2 linked regions of the Congzhengia minquanensis genome follow. Each later gene encodes a partner of the first gene's protein in a complex. Links are inferred from orthologs where the notes say so. Each region holds a gene or a part of one and is shown on either strand. Other genes may lie near its edges. The genes, in order: prmC and prfA.

Region 1 (3,319 bases):
AGGGGCGTGTTTTTTCAGACAACGGTTCGGTTAATGATGTTTTTTGCATTCTGCGCAGCTTTTCAAGCTCGCCGTTTGCATCTCTATGAATACTGCTCTTTGTGCTTTTCTGCGATTTCAGCATGGTATAAAAATAAATTCCCATAACGCATAAAAGCCAAAGCTGCACAGCTGTCATAATAACATTTAGCATAATAAATTCCTCCCATCTACAAAATTTAGTATTGACAGATAAAGTTCTTTTATTTCAAAAGTTAATAAATTTTTCATTGTTTTTTCCTTCTATATATGGTAAAATAAGATGATAAAATTATTTTAGAAAGCGCAGGTAAAATGCATGAGCCGAAACGAATCGAAATCCTGTCACATCACCAGCATTGGCGGACAGGCTGTTATAGAAGGCGTTATGATGCGCGGCCCGAAAGAGACCGCCATTGCAGTCCGCAAGCCGGACGGAGAAATTATTGTTGAGAAAAAACCTATCAATTCATTTGTTCAGAAATTTAAAATTAATAAAATTCCCATTGTTCGCGGTGTCTTTTCTTTCTTTGAGTCACTGATTGTGGGCACGAAAGCGCTGATGTTTTCTGCTGAATTTTATGATGTGGAAGACGAGGACGATAAAAAGAAAAAAGAAACCATGACCGCTGAGGAACTGGAAGCTTATAACAAAAAAAACGACAAGATGATGACCGGAGCGATTTTCGTATCTGTAGCGGTTGCACTGATTTTCGGCATCGGCGTGTTTATGCTTCTGCCAACCTTTTTGGTGGGCCTGCTGCGGGACTATGCACATTTAACCAACAACATCGCGGCAACGCTTTTAGAGGGCGTGGTGCGCATTGTTATTTTCGTCATTTATATTTTGCTGGTTTCAAAAATGAAAGACATTCACCGTGTTTTTCAATATCACGGCGCCGAGCACAAAACCATTTTCTGTTATGAAAACGGCGATGATTTAACTGTTGAAAACGTGAAAAAGCAAGGAAGACTGCACCCGCGGTGCGGAACCAGCTTTTTAATTTTGGTTATGATTATCAGTATTATTGTGTTTTCATTTGTGTCTTGGGAAAATCCCATTCAGCGTGTAATAATCCGCTTGCTTCTGCTTCCGTTGGTAGCAGGCCTATCCTATGAACTGATTAAATTTGCCGGCAGGCACAGCGGCGCGATTGTGGATATTATCAGTGCGCCGGGAATGTGGCTGCAAAAAATCACTACCGCAGAACCGGACGAAAGCCAGATTGAAGTTGCGATTGCATCTTTAAAAAGCGTGTTAACAGGGAATAAAAATGACGATAAGTGGTAATGGAACCATTGGGGAGAGCTTAGCTCAGGCTACAAAATTGCTGCTTGCGGAAAATGGATTTACATCGCCGCGTTTAGACTGCGAGGTTCTGCTGGGTCACGTGCTTCACTGCTCCCGAATTGATCTGGTTTTAAATCGTGAGAAACGGTTAAGCAACGAGGAACAAAACACTTTTGCTGCCATGGTAAAGCGGCGGCTGAACCATGAGCCCGTGAGCTATATTACCCAGTCAAAGGAATTTATGTCGCTGGACTTTTTTGTTGAACAAGGTGTTCTAATTCCCCGGCCGGAAACGGAGATGTTGGTGGAATTTATCATAAAAACGTATGAAACGGCAGACAATGTTTCCATCCTTGATTTATGTACCGGAAGCGGCGCGATTGCCGTAAGTCTTGCTTATTATTTAAAAAATGCCCGGTTAACCGCGGTGGATAAATTCGACGTCTGCATCAATGCCGCATTAAAAAATGCGGCCCGCTACGCGCTGTCAGAGCGCATCTCCGTGATTCAGACAGATATTTTAAATGGGCTTCATGCTGATCAAAAACATCACTGTATTGTGTCAAACCCGCCATACATAAAAAATGCCGACCTCTCTTCCCTACCGATCGATGTCAAAAACTTTGAACCCGAATATGCCTTAAACGGCGGCGGAGACGGGCTGGAGTTTTATCGGATTATTACGGCGTTTGCGGCAGAAAACCTTTTTTCGAATGGAAAACTGGTGTTTGAAATAGGTTTTGACCAGGGCGGTGCTGTAAAAAAAATAATTGAAGAAAACAGCGCATTTCACTCTATCACCATTACAAAAGACTTTGCGGGGCTGGACAGAATGGTTACCGCAGTGAAAGGGAACGAAGCATATGGAAAGAAACTCTGCCCGAGCGGAATTAAAACGGCAAAACACTATTAAGCGCATTGTTTTAGCATGTTCTGTGGTTATCGTTGTGGTGCTGGCCGGAATTGGCACAACCAAGCTGACACACCATTTTGACAATGGCAGCGCCCAGGTTTCGCAAACGGTTAAAACCAACAAGAAAAAGCAGCAAACAAACGAACTTTCGTTGGTGATGGTTGGCGATAACCTCATACATATGCCGTTAATCAGCGATGCGCAGGAGGAAAACGGAAGTTTAAATTTTGGCGGTCTTTATGCAGAGATGGCGTCCTATTTTCAGGCGGCCGATCTATCGGTGATTGTGCAGGAAACAATTTTGGGCGGAAAATCGCTTGGCTACTCTGGCTATCCTTTGTTTAACTCCCCTCAGGAGGTTGGCGACGCAGTTGCAAATGCCGGATTTGACATTGTGCTTTCTGCCACGAACCACGCGTTGGACAAAGGAGAAAAAGGGATTGTAAACACGTTGGAATTTTGGAAAAAGCATCCTGGTGTTACCGTGCTTGGCTTAAACCAATCACAGGAAGATTATGACGCCGTAAAGTATATTGAGAAAAACGGCATTAAACTGGCCGTGCTGAATTACACTGACAGTACCAACGGAATATCTCCGCCGAAATCGAAAGAGTATTTAGTGAACAAAGTAAACCGTGATAAAATTGAAAAGGATTTACATACAGCCGAAGAAAATGCGGATTTTACCGTTGTGTTTATGCATTGGGGCACGGAATATAGGTTTTCCGCCGATGATGGACAAAAGGACCTGGCACACTTTATGACGGAGCGCGGGGCCGATTTGATTATGGGCTCGCACCCCCATGTGGTGGAGCCGGCGGAATGGATTGAAACCGAAAACGGCGGCAAAGCGTTGGTGTTCTATTCCTTAGGAAATTATGTGTCCCGTCAAAAAGAGGCGGCAAACCTGGTTGGCGCAATGGGAAAGGTAAAAATATGCTCCAATGAGGAACGCGGAACTTACATTGATTCTGCGTCTGTTATGCCTACCGTAACGCATTATAATGCAAACTCAAGGGAGTTTCGTGTATATCCGTTGAAAGATTATACCGACGAACTGGCCGAAAAACACGGTGTGGCACAATACGACGGCAAAG
Region 2 (3,095 bases), on another replicon or contig:
ACCGCAACATCGGTAACAACCTCCACTTTTTCCACTTTTAATTTTTCCACCATTTCGTCAAAGCCGTCTTCTGTAACAGACAGGGCAAAGTGGCGAATTCCCCATTCTTTCGGTTCTGTGGGGCGGCAGTCGCCGCTGCATGCGATTATCTCCAGCATCGAACCGTCGGCAGCCTTTACAAAATAAGTGCCTTTGCCGTTGTCATAAACAATTTCAAATCCAAACAGCTTAACATACCAGTCGGTTAAGGCTTTTGAGTCTTTTGCCAAAACCGCAATGTGTTCAATTCCTGTTATCATTTGATCTCCTTCCTTTCGTCATAATTTAACAAAATACATTATATAATTATTTAAGGAAGTTGTCAAACCTATTTATGCAGAATTGGGGATATTTTTTTGTATAAAAGGAGTGTTAAAACCGAAAGCACAACACCTTTCACCAAATTAAACGGCAAAATGGTAAACAACACAAGATTCATCTTTACGCTAAACGGCGCGCTGGGCATGTAGAGCGGGAGCATGATGAACAAATTGGCTAAAACGCCTGCCGCCGCCAAAGCCAGCGTTGCAAAAATTAAGGACAGTACGGCGCCCTGAAACGTTTTGTTGTGTTTATAAACCATTCCGGCAACGAAACAAAGGGTGCCGGTCATCACAAAATTTGCCAGCTCTCCCACCAGGCCGGTGGAGGTCATGGTGCAGTGAAGCAGGTTTTTAATCAATTCAGTGAGCACGCCTGCCAGAGGGCCGTAGGCAAATGCAATAATCAGCGCAGGCAGGTCTGAAATTTCCACGTCTAAAAATCCGCCAACTTTCAGGCCTGTCAATGTGCCGATGACCTGCAGCAGGAATGCCGCGGCGGAAAATACACCTACAAAGGCATAAAGACGGGTTTTGTTTGTTTTTGTGTTTTGTTGTAACATGTTTCTTCGACCTTTCATAAAAAAATAAGCGCCCTGAAAACAGGGCGCGAAAAAACGCAATAAAAGAATGGTTTTTTTGCTTCTTCCATCCGGACTTGCAACTGAAAAAGCGCATGCATATGCGCCGTTGCTTACCGTCGGCTTCGGAATCGCACCGATATCAACAACCAGTTCTGGTTGCTCGCGGGCTAAGCGCAAATGCGCCATTACCGCCGGTCGGGAATTTCACCCTGCCCTGAAGTACGTTTTTTATTATACTACATCTTTTTTTAAAATGCAACTAGTGCACAAAATTTTTTTATTCTTCTTTTTCCCCTCTTAACAACTCGCTTTGGCGGGTGGTGATCAGCGCGTTAATAATTTCATCCAAATCGCCGTTTAACACCGCGTCTAACCTGTGGAGCGTCAGACCAATCCGGTGGTCGGTCACCCTGCCTTGTGGGTAGTTATAGGTTCTGATTCTCTCGCTTCTGTCACCCGTGCCAACCTGGCTTTTGCGTTCCTGAGCAATTTGTTCGTGCTGTTGGCTTTGCACCAGATCGTAAAGCCTGGAGCGGAGAATTTTCATTGCCTTGTCTTTGTTTTTGTGCTGGGACTTTTCGTCCTGACAGGAAACCACCAGCCCGGTGGAAAGGTGTGTTATGCGCACCGCAGAGTCGGTTGTGTTAACGCACTGGCCGCCGGGGCCGCCTGCACGGAATACGTCGATTCTAAGGTCGTTTGCGTCGATGTTCACTTCCACGTCCTCAACCTCAGGCAGCACCGCTACCGTAACCGTGGAGGTGTGAATTCTGCCGCCGGACTCTGTGGAGGGAATTCTTTGCACTCGGTGAACGCCGCTTTCAAATTTTAATTTTGAATATGCGCCCGCTCCGTCTATGCTGAAAGAGATTTCTTTAAAGCCGCCAATGTCGGTTGGGTTCGAGCTTAAAATTTCTGTTTTCCAGCGGTTCGCTTCGGCATACATGGAATACATTCTGAAGAGGTCACCTGCAAACAACGCCGCCTCCTCGCCGCCGGCGCCGCCGCGGATTTCAACAATAACGCTTTTGTCGTCGTTGGGATCTTTGGGCAGAAGCAGAATTTTCAGCTCTTCGTTAATTGCTTCAATTTTTTGTTTGCTTTCTTTAATTTCTTCTTCGGCAAGTTCTTTCAGTTCCTTGTCCATCTCGGAGTCTGAAATGAGCTCTTCGTTTTCTTGAATCGTTTCATTCAAAGCTTTAAATTCCCGGTATTTTTCTACAATGGGACTAATGTCCGACTGTTCTTTGCAAAGTTTGGCAAAGACTGCCTGGTCGGAAATAACGTCCGGGTCTGCAATTTTTTTGCTCAGTTCGTCGTAGCGGTCTTCTATAAACGACAATTTTTCTAACATAAATGCACCTCAAATTAATTTATACCATTATTATATAACAATATCCAGAAAAATGCAACGTTTATAATACGGGAGTTTTGATTTGTATAAAGTTCCTAAATTTTAAATTATTTCCTTGACATTTTTAAATAATTTCTATATAATTATAATGATAATGGCAAAGGGGTATACCCCTTTGTTGTATGTATAATATACATACAACAACTTAACTCTAGCCGGGAAATAATTTATCATAAAATTTTAAATCAGGAGGGAGAAAAAAATGAAGCAAACAAAAAAAATGGTTTCCTTATGTTTGTCGTTGGTGTTCTTAGCGATCAGCATGTGCATGCCGCTAAGTGTCGGCGCCGAAAACACTTATACGACAGAAACAGGCGGAACCCTGACAAGACTTATTCCAACGACAAAGTCTTTTGAAGCCAACGAAACAAAAACGTTCGACTTTACGGTGGACACCACCGCAGAGTATGCGCTGTTTATGGATTCGACAGACAGCAACAAAGTCGGAACGGCAACCACCTTTGCAATCACGGAAAAGGACAGCAGCACGGCAGTTCCGTTCACTGTTCGCGAAAAAGATTCTGATGCAAGTGTAATGACTTCGGTTGAAAGCTACAGCTATGTTCATCCTTCACGCTACGGCAATACAGAAGGCTTTCAGTATGAAAGGGTAGGCAATATCTCTGAACTAAAAGCAACACTTACAGCAGGTACAAACTACACGCTGTCAGTTTCAAGAGAAGCGACACTTTCGACTTTAAATTATGTTGACCTTAGGTGTTTAACCATTCCCATTAC

What was found.
Region 2: the proteins of prmC (region 1) and prfA are in contact, whole or in part, in a crystal structure (PDB 2B3T), measured with the Escherichia coli proteins. The link is inferred for Congzhengia minquanensis from one-to-one orthologs.

Annotation. Positions count from the first base shown.
Region 1 is NZ_JACRSU010000002.1:34,362-37,680, forward strand. What follows is about bases 269-3,257. They hold prmC (peptide chain release factor N(5)-glutamine methyltransferase), read left to right. Parts: upstream 269-1,292; coding sequence 1,293-2,222; downstream 2,223-3,257. Other genes in these bases: H8698_RS05330 (DUF1385 domain-containing protein), read left to right, coding at 338-1,309; H8698_RS05340 (CapA family protein), read left to right, coding at 2,173-3,257. Outside these bases: ATP-dependent protease LonB, read right to left, coding at 1-193; more of H8698_RS05340, read left to right, coding at 3,258-3,319. UniProt on the Escherichia coli protein: Methylates the class 1 translation termination release factors RF1/PrfA and RF2/PrfB on the glutamine residue of the universally conserved GGQ motif, i.e. on 'Gln-235' in RF1 and on 'Gln-252' in RF2.
Region 2 is NZ_JACRSU010000003.1:149,172-152,266, forward strand. Bases 260-3,024 are described here. They hold prfA (peptide chain release factor 1), read right to left. Parts: upstream 2,298-3,024; coding sequence 1,221-2,297; downstream 260-1,220. Other genes in these bases: H8698_RS08505 (VOC family protein), read right to left, coding at 260-299; H8698_RS08510 (ECF transporter S component), read right to left, coding at 368-922; H8698_RS08520 (carbohydrate-binding protein), read left to right, coding at 2,560-3,024. Also shown: more of H8698_RS08505, read right to left, coding at 1-259; more of H8698_RS08520, read left to right, coding at 3,025-3,095. UniProt on the Escherichia coli protein: Peptide chain release factor 1 directs the termination of translation in response to the peptide chain termination codons UAG and UAA.